4 regions of the Streptococcus viridans genome follow, and region 1 is predicted to be linked to each of the others. Evidence: predicted binding sites of a transcription regulator. Region 1 holds the regulator's gene; each other region holds the start of a gene.
What was found. Region 1 encodes Rex, which represses fermentation and respiration genes when NADH is low (regulators of the CRP and FNR family bind a similar motif). Its sites were predicted from a motif close to TTGTGAANTANTTCACAA; they were not measured.
Positions count from the first base shown of each region.

Region 2: a site for Rex is predicted at 1,617-1,634, ahead of EL081_RS01850 (class II fructose-bisphosphate aldolase). Genes of this name have one in related genera too.
Region 3: a site for Rex is predicted at 1,473-1,490, ahead of EL081_RS08070 (2,3-butanediol dehydrogenase). Genes of this name have one in related genera too.
Region 4: a site for Rex is predicted at 1,967-1,984, ahead of EL081_RS05920 ((S)-acetoin forming diacetyl reductase). Genes of this name have one in related genera too.

Region 1 covers NZ_LR134266.1:929,872-933,000, forward strand. Annotated here, with positions in the region: gene radC (RadC family protein) at 14-697, shown strand; gene EL081_RS04995 (redox-sensing transcriptional repressor Rex) at 884-1,528, opposite strand; gene EL081_RS05000 (DUF4649 family protein) at 1,622-1,858, opposite strand; gene EL081_RS05005 (DUF1831 domain-containing protein) at 1,858-2,205, opposite strand; gene EL081_RS05010 (cysteine desulfurase family protein) at 2,195-3,129, opposite strand, start outside.
Region 2 covers NZ_LR134266.1:330,677-333,805, forward strand. Annotated here, with positions in the region: gene EL081_RS01835 (B3/B4 domain-containing protein) at 7-702, shown strand; tRNA gene EL081_RS01840 (tRNA-Leu) at 866-951, shown strand; gene EL081_RS01845 (hypothetical protein) at 1,033-1,485, shown strand; gene EL081_RS01850 (class II fructose-bisphosphate aldolase) at 1,679-2,560, shown strand; gene EL081_RS01855 (hypothetical protein) at 2,750-3,076, shown strand; gene EL081_RS01860 (DUF3883 domain-containing protein) at 3,103-3,129, shown strand, end outside.
Region 3 covers NZ_LR134266.1:1,550,092-1,553,220, forward strand. Annotated here, with positions in the region: gene EL081_RS08065 (pullulanase) at 1-217, opposite strand, end outside; gene EL081_RS08070 (2,3-butanediol dehydrogenase) at 372-1,412, opposite strand; gene EL081_RS08075 (hypothetical protein) at 1,523-1,903, opposite strand; gene gatB (Asp-tRNA(Asn)/Glu-tRNA(Gln) amidotransferase subunit GatB) at 2,002-3,129, opposite strand, start outside.
Region 4 covers NZ_LR134266.1:1,115,353-1,118,481, forward strand. Annotated here, with positions in the region: gene EL081_RS05910 (copper homeostasis protein CutC) at 1-190, opposite strand, end outside; gene EL081_RS05915 (hypothetical protein) at 300-902, opposite strand; gene EL081_RS05920 ((S)-acetoin forming diacetyl reductase) at 1,079-1,843, opposite strand; gene EL081_RS05930 (MIP/aquaporin family protein) at 2,510-3,129, opposite strand, start outside.

The DNA.
Region 1 (3,129 bases):
TGAGGAGGTTTTTATGTATCATATTGTATTTCAAGAATCTGGTCTTTTACCTAGAGAACGTTTGCTAACAGAAGGCCCTGATAAGCTCAGTCATCAAGAATTGCTATCCATCTTATTACGGACGGGGAACAAAAATAAAACAGTCTACGAGATTGCTCAAGACTTGTTGGGCTCGCTAAAGAGTTTAAAGGAACTGGCTAGTATGAGCTTTCAGGAGTTACAGGAAGTTCCAGGAATTGGAAAAGTTAAGGCCATTGAGCTATTAGCTGCTATGGAACTTGGGAAACGAATCCAGACCTCACAAGTGATTGAAACGGAACAAATCATGAGTAGTCAGAAGCTGGCAAAAATGATGCAACAAAAAATAGGCCATGAGAAACAGGAGCATTTACTGGCATTGTATCTGAATACCCAAAATCAAATTATTCATCAACAAGTGATTTTTATCGGTACAGTCAATCGTAGCATTGCAGAACCTCGAGAGATATTGCACTATGCCATCAAGCATATGGCGACGTCCTTAATCTTAGTTCACAACCATCCATCCGGAATCATTCATCCGAGCAAGAATGATGATGGCGTCACTCAACAAATGATTGAAGCCTGCAATTGTCTAGGAATTGTTTTTCTTGACCATCTGATTGTTTCAACTGATGATTATTACAGCTACCGGGAGGAGACAGATTTATTGGTATAGAAAAGAGGCTGGGACAAAAGTCCTAGCCTCTCAATTGTCTTTGGATTATCGAGCAAGACGCAGTTGTTGAGTGGGCTCTACTATGCTGATTTCATCAGCTTTTACAGCCCTACTCAACTGTGCGGAGGTGAGACGACGAAATTGAATTCTAACGAATTACCAATTTCTGTCCCACTCTCTTGCTTATCATGAATTTTTGCGCATAAAGTAGAGAAGGGTTTGCAGTTCGCTGGTTAGATCGACATATTGGACAACCACATCCTTTGGAACTGTTAGGTGTACTGGAGAAAAGCTAAGGATTCCCTTGATACCAGCTTCAACCAGTAAATCTGCAACTTCTTGAGATTTTACACTTGGAACGGTTAAAATAGCTGTTTGAATCTCTTGTCCCTCTAGTTTTTCTTTTAGTGTTGAGATGCCGTAAATCGGAATGTTATCTTTACTTTTAGTACCTACTAAGTCATGATCATCCGTATCAAATGCCATGACAATCTTCATTTTGTTTCGCTCATGGAAGCGATAGTGAAGCAGGGCACTTCCCATATTTCCAATCCCGACGATAGCAACATTGGTGATGGAGTTATCATTTAAGAGATCTGCGAAGAAGTTCATTAACTTTTTGACATCATAACCAAAACCACGTCGTCCTAACTCTCCGAAGTAGGAGAAGTCGCGACGAACAGTCGCGGAGTCAATACCGATGGCTTCAGCAATCTGTTTTGAATTTGCTCGCTCGATCTTCTCTGCATTAAAGCGTTTAAAAATGCGGTAATACAGAGAGAGTCGTTTGGCAGTAGCACGAGGAATTGGATTAGTCTTATCTTGTTTCACAATATCACAACCTTTCAAATCTATTTTATAAAAAGTTTGTGAATAAAGCAACTATCTTCTACTAAAAAAACACCAAAATGGTGCTTTTCTTTGTTAGTTGGAATTTCTTAAACTCTGATCAAACTGAATCAGATAGCGATAGAAGTCACCGATTCTTCCAGTGAAAGGTAAAATTTGCCCCTTGTAGGTCACGGAAACAACCTGATAGGAATCTGGAAGGGTCACACAGCCTGAAAAAGCTAGTAGACAGTGATCCAAATTATCGTAGCTAATCTGACGTTCCTTTTGGTATGCATCCAAATAGGTGAGGACTAGAGGAGCATTGGTCATTACTTTTCAATCCTTTCAAAGATTTCGCGCTCAACTAAACTGTCCATGAGGAAGTAGAATTTTTGTTGGATGATTTTGTTTTCTGGATTTTTAAAAATATTTACCAAACGAAGGCCTGACTTGTCAGTAATGTTAATTTTAAATCCTGTTAAATCCTTATTGATAATAATTTTTAGCTTAAAGCCATCTCCGCTATTTGGAACAGCTTCTAATAGACGATTTAATTCGTAGTTTCCAACCTTTGTTTGGGCAAAGGTATTGTCGCGTAGGGTATATTTTTTAATATTTGGATGGATTGCGTATGTGTAATCGCAGTCTGTTAATGAGACAGAAGTTTCAAATGCCATGTAATTCTCCTAAAATTTTGTGAATGGTTGTAATAAAAATATCGACTTCATCAGAAGTATTGAATTCAGATAAACTAATGCGAATAGATTCCTTCAAGCGAGGCGAATCTTCGCCGTAATAAGCTGCAAGGACATGACTTGGTTGAACAGTTCCTGCTGTACAAGCGGAGCCGGTTGAGACTGAAATACCTGCCATGTCTAAACGAAGCAGTAAGATATCATTGCTGATACCAGGAAAGCCAATATTTAAGACATGAGGAAGGTTAGTGTCTGTGCTATTCAGATAGAAATCTAGATCTTCTAGACCAGTTAGGATACGTTCAGATAAGCTCTGAATATACTGATAATTTGCTTCTAACTGATCAGTTGCTTCTTTGAGGGCTTGAGCCATTCCAGCAATTGAAATCAAGTTCTCTGTACTAGCCCGACGCTTGTCTTCTTGGTCACCCCCGTGTAAGAGATTGAAAAAGTCAGGCTTTCTAGCATAGAGGATGCCAACCCCTTTTGGCCCATGAAATTTATGGGCGGATGCGGTTAGGAAATCGATTCCTAGCTCTTCTGGTGCTATAGAAAGTTTACCAACGGCCTGGACAGCATCGACATGAAAAGCAGCAGGATGGTCTTTTAAAAGGTCAGAAATGGCCTTGATGGGTAAGAGATCGCCTGTTTCGTTATTGGCATACATGGTGGATACCAAAATAGTATCGGGACGAAGTGCAGCACGAATATCTTCAGGACGAATCTTTTGATCAACGGGTTGAATAACGGTCACTTCAAACCCAAACTCCTCGACCAAGTACTCAATCGGTTCCAAAACGGCATGGTGCTCAATAGCCGTGGTAATAATATGCTTCCCTTGCTGTCTATGTTTGAGACAGTAGCCCTTTATAACAGTGTTATTACTTTCGGTCCCGCCAGAAGTGA
Region 2 (3,129 bases), 600 kb from region 1:
GAGCATATGGACTGGATACTGAATCAAAGTTTGGTTGACTTAGGGATTGAGACAGTTGTAATCGGAGTGGCCAAACAGGTGGATCCACAAGCTCACCTGTCTGCAACTTTTCTAGCTAAAAAGAAGGAGATGGAAAATTGGGCCTTAAATTGTGATCTCAGCTTGGTGAAAGAGGAGGCAGTTGTACAAGGCTATATGGACTTGTTGAAGGAATCGGGGCGTAGTGTCAAGAAGAACCCGCCGACAATTCTTGCTTTGATTAAGAATATCCAAAGTCGTGGCTTCCTTCCGACGATCAATAGTGTGATTGATATCTATAATGTCGAATGTCTCCGTTCCTTTTTAGCCATTGGAGGGCATGATTTGGATAAGATCCAAGGACCAATCGAGTTTACGATTAGTCAAAGAGAGGATACCTTTTTGCCCATCTTATCAACAGAAAAGCATGTTAGTGAAACCGATCCGGTCTACCGAGATCAAGAGGGTATTATGGCCTGGCTAGATGTGAGAGATGGTGAGCGCTATAAGATGGAGGAGACTACCCGCAATGCCCTCTTTATCATCCAGGGAAACAGAGCGACCTCTGTAGAGATGCGCTTGGAAGCACTGGAGCGGATTAGAGAAGATATGGCCTCTTGTATGCCTGATTTAGAATTTGAAAAATATCTGGTTACCCCCAGTGAGACAATTCCAGTCCCTTAAAGGAGCCCTTCTGTAATAGGGATGAATCCTCATTTGAACAGGAGAGACAAGTGAAGCTGCCGACGCTCTGCTTAACCTGTGAAAATCTGCAACCTTTGAAAAAAGTTTGAAAAAAATCTTGACAAGAAAGTAGAAGATTGATATACTAGTAAGGTACTCAATCGCGGGGATGGCGGAATTGGCAGACGCGCAGGACTAAGGATCCTGTGACCGCTTTAGGTCGTGAGGGTTCAAGTCCCTCTCTCCGCATCGGATGATCAAGACAGCTTCGGCTATCTTTTTTGTTTTTCAAAACTTTATGATAGAATAGGTGTGAGATGAGGTGTGAACATGAAGAAGCACTATCTGGTTTTGATCAATGGGCTCCTAGCGCTCATAGGAAGTGCCATTAATTTTTTTGCTCCAGTCATGATTTTGGCCATGGGGCTCGCTGCTCATGAAGATTTCGGAAGTGCCTTGATGGCTTTAATTAGCTGGAACTTCTTTGTCTGTATTCTAGCCATCGCTTCTAGGTGGCTCCTAAAAGATGAAAAGAGGATTCATAAGTGGATTTCCAATCTCTTTCTGGTAGCGGGTCTCATTCTTTTATTTGCGAATCTCCTTATTTTGTCCTGGAGTTTTTCGTATCTTGAAAGTCCCTTGATGTGGCTATTTGGAAAAATCTTTGGGAAAGTTCATGAATTTACTTATTTCTTCTATTCTCAATGGGTCGCAGGAGGATTCCTAGTGATTTCCGGGATTGCATTTTTAGTTTCATTAAAAAATTTTAAAGCAGAGGATTAAAAAGAGGGAGCTTGGGCTCCCTTCTTTTGCGTTTCTATGGGCTGTAGAAGTCTTGGGAAAGTAAGCATTCCTCCTCATTTATAATAAGAAAGCGCTTAAAGCTACAGGAAAAGCTAGCATTTTCATCTAAAAAGTGATAAAATAAACAATGTAAGTGGTTTAACCACAATAAATTAGAGGAGGCCTACTACTAATGGCAATCGTTTCAGCAGAAAAATTTGTCCAAGCAGCTCGTGACAATGGTTACGCAGTTGGTGGATTTAACACAAACAACCTTGAGTGGACTCAAGCTATCTTGCGTGCAGCAGAAGCTAAAAAAGCTCCAGTTTTGATCCAAACTTCTATGGGTGCTGCTAAATACATGGGTGGTTACAAAGTAGCTCGCAACATGATCGCTAACCTTGTTGAAGCAATGGGTATCACTGTACCAGTTGCAATCCACCTTGACCATGGTCACTACGAAGATGCTCTTGAATGTATCGAAGTTGGTTACACTTCAATCATGTTCGACGGATCACACCTTCCAGTTGAAGAAAACCTTAAATTGGCGAAAGAAGTTGTAGAAAAAGCTCACGCTAAAGGTATCTCAGTTGAAGCTGAAGTTGGTACAATCGGTGGTGAAGAAGACGGTATCGTTGGTAAAGGTGAATTGGCACCAATCGAAGATGCTAAAGCAATGGTTGCTACAGGAATCGACTTCTTGGCAGCAGGTATTGGTAACATCCACGGTCCATACCCAGCAAACTGGGAAGGTCTTGACCTTGACCACTTGAAGAAATTGACAGAAGCTCTTCCAGGATTCCCAATCGTATTGCACGGTGGTTCAGGTATCCCTGATGAGCAAATCAAAGAAGCTATCAAACTTGGTGTTGCGAAAGTTAACGTTAACACTGAGTGCCAAATCGCATTCGCTAATGCAACTCGTCAATTCGTACGTGAATACGATGCAAACGAAGCAGAATACGACAAGAAGAAACTCTTCGACCCACGTAAATTCTTGAAACCAGGATTCGAAGCAATCACAGCTTCAGTTGAAGAACGTATCGACGTATTTGGTAGCGAAAACAAAGCTTAATTTTGCTTGAAACGTTATTAACCAGAGGTTTATCCGCAAGGATAAGCCTTTTTTGGTTCTCTTATTTGGAAAAGTATTTATTGTAAACAAAACAATTTACTCATTTTTAGTAATAATTTTTAGTTTGAAGGGCCAATATAGTTTTTACATGATATAATTAAATTGTTGAGTTAATATTAGGAGATTATAATGGAGATTGATAATCGGAGTATTCGTCTAGGAGATGAATTAAAGAAAGAAATAAAGCCTGGAAGCAAGGTGAAGATTGCTGCTGCAACGTTTTCGATGTTTGCCTTTCAACAGTTAAAGGAAGAACTTGAAACGATCGAGGAGTTGAACTTTATCTTTACAAATTCAACCTTCAATGAAATCCTAAAAATACAGACAAATAAGAATGATGGATTCAACATAACTTTTGAAGATGAAGGTAAAAATCGATCACAAAATATTCAGGAATTGCCAAGAAACTCGATTTTGAAAAAATACAGAAAGCAAAAAGTAAAATCGGTGCTTTAGGGGAAGAAATAGTTTTTGATTATTTAATGGAATCAGCTCAGCAAGAAGGATTA
Region 3 (3,129 bases), 620 kb from region 1:
CATCAGATGAAAAACTAACCTCTTCATTAGAAGGGGTTGCCACCACTTCTGAGGCTTGTGCAGAGGGGGTTATCCCTTCATCCGCACTGACCGGACTAGCAAAGGCTGTTAATAAAGCCAAGCTCGTCGCAATCGCCACCGAACCAACGCCATTTTTCAATCGACGAATCGCATAGACCACTTGTTTATCGCCTGTCACAGAAGGTTTCTGTTTCATAAATGTCTCCTTAAAATAATTAGTGTTCAACCAGTATAGCATGTAAAAATTATTTATGCAAGCGTTTTCGTAATTTATACTATCTTTTTATATTGTTCTCCTTCATAAAAAAACCAGCCCATATGGACTGGTTTCATACTATAAGTTTAGTACATTACGGCTCAACTAAAATCTTGATTTGAGATTTATCTTGCGTCAATTCGATAAAGCCATCTTGAATAATATTTTCCAATTTGATTTTCTTGGTAACCAATTTTTCAGCAGAGAAGTAGCCTTGTTCCATCAATTCCAATACTTTAGGGAAGATGTGGCGATAAGCGATAATCCCTTTGAGGGTCTTTTCTTGAATAGCAAATTCATTTGGATTGATGCTCGCTTCGCGTTCCCAAATTGATACGACCATACATTCACCAGCCTTATGAACAGCTGCCAAAGCTTGTCCAAGAACAACAGGAACCCCTGTTACTTCATAAGACACATCGGCGCCACCACCTGTTAAACGATGGATCGCTTCAACGATTGATTCACCTTCTTCTGGACGAACCACAATGGCACCCAATTCTTCAGCCTTAGCTTGGCGTTCCGGAGACAATTCAACTGCATAAATTTTTGAAGCACCAGCCGCACGAAGGGCTTCAACAATCAAAAGACCGATTGGACCCAAGCCAAAGATAACGGCTGTATCCCCAGTTTTCAATGCAGATTGACGAACGGCATAAACAGCAACAGCTGCAGGTTCTGTAAGCGCTGCTTGCTCGTAGCTCAAGCTATCTGGAATCACATGCACAAGATCACCATCAAGCACACAATACTTCGCAAAACCACCATCTGCCGCAAGGCCGACGAAGTTCAAGTTTGGATCGAGGTTGTATTCACCGATTAGGTTATGTTTTGCCAAAATTGGTTCAATCGTCACACGATCCCCAACTTTGACACGAGTCACATCGCTTCCAACCTCAACAATTTCTCCAGCAAACTCGTGACCGAGGGTAACGGGTGCTTTTTGACCAGAATAAACATGCTCTTCTGTTGGAATGAAGATTGGCCCATCCAAGTATTCATGCAAGTCTGTTCCACAGATTCCTGTGAATTTGACCGCAACCTTTACTTGATGAGGTTGTACTTTAGGGACTTCCACTTCCTCGATACGAACGTCCTTCTTGCCATGCCAGCGAGCAGCTTTCATTGTTTCCATGTGTTTCTCCTTTGTATTTCCATGAATTGCATTTCCCTTTCAGGAAACCCGACAACTATATTGTAAGCCTTTTCACAAAGTTTGTCAAGAAAAAACAGACGGTTAATATCTTAATTATCAGTCCGAGATGACTCTAATTTCCAACCGACAATCCAGCCCAGAACAAGAAGATAATTTTCAAAAGCTCCAATAGCATTTACTGGCAAATGATAGTTGAGATAAGCAAATAAATGATTGGTCCCAATCCCAAGCCCACCAATGATCAAGGCCAATAGTACCGTTCGAAGATAGAACCAATCATATTTGAGATTGACAGCAATAAGAATCACAAGAACTGCCACATTCCAAATCCCAATCTCTCGCTGCCAACCGACAGAAACACCATATCCCGAATGACTTCCCATATAGGATGGAAAGAAGAACTGAAAAATAATGGCTCCAGACATGGCGATGATAACTAGGACAAATAAGGCTCTTAAAAATTTGTTCATGTAACTTCTCCTAATGCTAGTTGATATGTAATGGTCTTTCCTATTCTAACACAATTTTATGGATAGAAAAAACCAACCTCTCGGCTAGTTTTTCTCTATTACTCTTCTTTCAACTTAGCCAATTCTTGGGCAAGTAACTTGAGGGCTACTTGTGGGTTAGCTTGGCCTTTGGTTGCTTTCATGAGGAAGCCTGTGAAGGCCTTGTCCGCATTCCGCTTCCCTGACTTGAAGTCGGCTACGGCTGCTTCATTGTCTGCAAAGACTTGGTGGATGATCGGGATCAAGACTTCAGGGTCTGAAATCTGTACCAATCCGGCTTTTTCGACGTATTCACGCGCACCGCCACCGTTTTTTGCCAAGTGAACGAAGACTTTCTTGGCAATCTTAGAAGAGATGGTGCCATCTTCGATGATGGCAATCATTTCAACCAAGTTTTCTGGTGTCAATTGGATTTCTTCCAGCGTTTTACCTTCTGCATTCAAGAATTGTGCGACTTCCCCTTGCAGCCAGTTAGACACTTGCTTGGCATCTCCACCAAGGGCTACAGCTGCTTCAAAGAAGTCAGAAGTGACTTTCGTCGCTGTCAATTGGTTGGCATCATAGTCAGACAAGCCAAGCTCTGCCACGTAGCGAGCACGACGGTCTTTTGGAAACTCTGGTAACTCCGTACGCATTTCCTCGATCCACTCATCTGAGATTTCAAACAAGGGAAGGTCTGGTTCTGGGAAGTAACGGTAATCCGCCGCCCCTTCTTTGACACGCATAAGAATCGTGCTCTTGTTGGCCTCATCATAACGGCGTGTTTCTTGACGAATAATCCCACCTGAACGCAAGATTTTCGCTTGACGCTCCACTTCGTATTCAAGACCTTTACGGACGTTTGAGAAAGAGTTCAAGTTTTTCAACTCCGTCTTGGTACCAAATTCCTCTTGACCGTATGGGCGAAGAGAAATGTTGGCATCGACCCGCATCGATCCTTCTTCCATCTTGACGTCAGAAATACCTGTGTATTGGATGACTTCTTTGAGGGCTGTCAAATAGGCATAGGCTTCTTCTGGAGAACGCATATCTGCTTCAGAGACAATCTCGATCAATGGCACCCCTTGACGGTTGAGGTCTACATAAGAGAAGCCGTCTGTTCCATGCGTGTTCTTACCAGCATCTTCTTCCAAGTGGGCCCGTTCAATCCCAATTTTCTTGGTTGAGCCGTCTTCCAACTCTACTTC
Region 4 (3,129 bases), 190 kb from region 1:
GTGGACGAATCATGACGATAACCTTGGCCTGATACTCTTTAGCAAGCCTCACAGCCTCTTTGATCACAGCATAGCTAGGAGTCGTACCTCCTACCGCTAAGTTATCACATAGTTCTACTCGTCGCGCTCCTGCTTGAAAAGCTTTTTCTAAAAGAGTTATGTTTTCTGCACAAAATTCATATAGTGGCATTTTAAATCTCCCTGTTTCTGAAATCGTTTTCTCGTTCTACCTTACTCTTTTTTCTGGGCTTTGTCAAACAGAAAAACCACCGGCCTCATCAGTAACCAATGGTTGATGCTTAATAGGAAATGGGAATGATAATTTGCAATACCATGTTCCCTTTTTCGACCTTCGCAGAATGGATTTGATAGCCACTTGTCGGTAAGGTCAATTGGATTTGATTGCCTGTCATGGTAGCTCCGGTTCCCTCTTGGTTAACTTTTTCAGCAATTTTCGAAGCGACCAAGGCACGTGGAATTGGGAGATGGCCAAGACGGGCCCGTTCTAGGTTTAAGGTCAATTGTTGATCCGTCACACTCGCTGAAAAGTCCATGCTCACCATGGTTTCCACCGGTCCTAGTTCAATCGGCACCTGAACATTGATATAGTCTCCATTCATAGAGACAGCTGTATTGAGGAGTGTTTCATCCGAAACCTCTCCAAGCATTCCTTTAATGACTTGGCGCAATTGAGGAGAATTCAGCTGAAGCTCTGTTTGCAGGCCAGATGTTGTTAAGTCTGCTGTAGAAAGACCTTCTTGGGCTAGATCTACCAGCGAAGTATTCACTGTCACATTTTTAAATTGTTCTTGAGTCGAAACTTTTGCCGGTATCAAGAAAATTGCTAAGACAATCACTAGGAGGAAGGTCAGTCCGATGATCCGTTTGATCCATTTCCACATATGGTCACCTCTTTTCGTTTTAATGGATGGAAGAGAGTTCATCTCTATCACTATTGATCTATTCTTTTTCAAAATATGACTTCTATTCTACCCTAATTTTTCAAAAAAAGCGAACGAGAGGAATAAGGTGCACATAAGAAAAGAGGCTGGACAAAGTCCCAACCTCTGGTTTTATCTTAATGGAATTGCATCCCACCATCCACGATGATGGTTTGTCCTGTGATGTAGTTTGAATCAGGACCTGCAAGGAAGCTAACCGCTGCTGCTACATCTTCAGGTTCTGACAAACGTTTGAGGGTTATATCTTTAGCAAAAGTTTGCATACCCCATTCGTCATCTTTACCAGCGTTCTTACCAACTTCATGAGCGATGTCAAACATCATTGGAGTCTTAACGATACCAGGTGCATACGCATTGACAGTGATGCCTGAATCTGCCAAGTCACGTGCCAATGTTTGCGTAATTCCACGAACAGCGAATTTAGTACCACCATAGACAGTCAAGTTAGGGTTACCAACGACACCAGCCTGTGAGGTGGCATTGATGATTTTTCCTCCATGGCCAAGCGCTTTGAATTGGGCTTGAGCAGCTTGAGCACCCCAAATCACACCACCAACGTTGATGGCAAAAGTGCGCTCAAATTGTTCTTCTGTAATCGTATCAAGTGGTGTAGTTGGTGCAACACCAGCGTTGTTAACGACGACGTTTAAGTCTCCGAAATGATCCACAACTTTTTGGAAAGCTGCAGCCACTTCTGCTTGTTTGGAGACATCCGCAACGACCGCAAAAGCATTTTCAGCTGACAATTCAGCCACTGCTTTTTCCGCTGTTTCAGCGTTGTAATCCAATACTCCGACCTTGAAGCCATCTTGTACCAATCGTTTCGCAATCGCAAAACCGATTCCTTGACCTGCACCTGTGACAATAGCTACTTTAGACATATGATTCCTCCTTGGTATCCCTGATACCAGCAAATGTTCATAGAAGAACAGCAAAGGTTGACAGTCAGTTTTGGGTGAATCTATCATAAGTTCCTTCCAAAACTATGCTAATAGTATACTCCTTTGTGAAATAAGTGTCAAACTCTGGCCTCTTATTATCTAAAATAATTTACAATCTATGGTATTTTTATTTAGTAATAGGTTAACTGATCTAAATAATTTTAAAAGGAGAATCTAATTTTAACAAAAACAGCTGTTTTGCTATTGTTTTAGGGATTATTTCATGCTACACTAATCCTAAGAGATTCAAACAATAAGGAGATCAATCAATGAAAGAATTCATGGATAAATTGAATAACCTACCTAAGCCGGTTCAATACATTATTGCCATCATTATTTTCTTTATCGCTTTTTACATTTCTTATAGCTTGTTTTAAGTTAGAACGTACAAAGCACTCTTTAGCTGATACAGTATTTTAAAAGAGGCTGGGACAAAAGTCCTAGCCTCTCAATTGTCTTTGGATTATCGAGCAAGACGCAGTGGTTGAGTGGGCTCTACTACGCTGATTTTATCAGCTTTTACAGCCCTACTCAACTGTGCGGAGGTGGGACGACGGAATCGAATTCTAACGAATTACCGATTTCTGTCCCACTCTCTTTCTTTTTTTAAAACATTTTAAAGACTGCTACTGCAAGTACTGCACCGATGATTGGACCAACTACTGGAATCCAAGCGTAACCCCAGTCACCATCTCCTTTGTTAGGAATAGGAAGGAGGCTGTGCATGATACGAGGACCTAAGTCACGAGCTGGGTTGAGAGCGTAGCCTGTAGTTCCACCGAGAGACAAACCAATCCCTACAATCAAGGTACCAACGGCAAAAGTACCAAGTCCTGCTTGAAGGTCATAAAGACCAAGTGCAAAGATAGTCAGTAGCAAGACAAAGGTTCCAAGGATTTCACTGATGAGGTTTGAAGTAGTATCCTTAATTGCTGGACCTGTACTAAAGGTTGCAAGGATATTTCCAGGATTTTCTTCTGCTAGGTAATGCGGTTTGAACTGTAACCAGACAAGGACTTGCCCTACCATGGCTCCAGCGAATTGAGCGATGATATAAGGAATCACAGATGCCCAAGCTAGTCCACCATTAAGAGCAACCCCAATTGTCACCGCTGGATTCAAATGAGCCGGACTTAACTTGCCAGAGATAAAGGCTGCCACTGCAACTGCAATCCCCCAACCAAGGGTAATGACGATCCAACCTGAGTTATGGCTCTTCGTTTTCG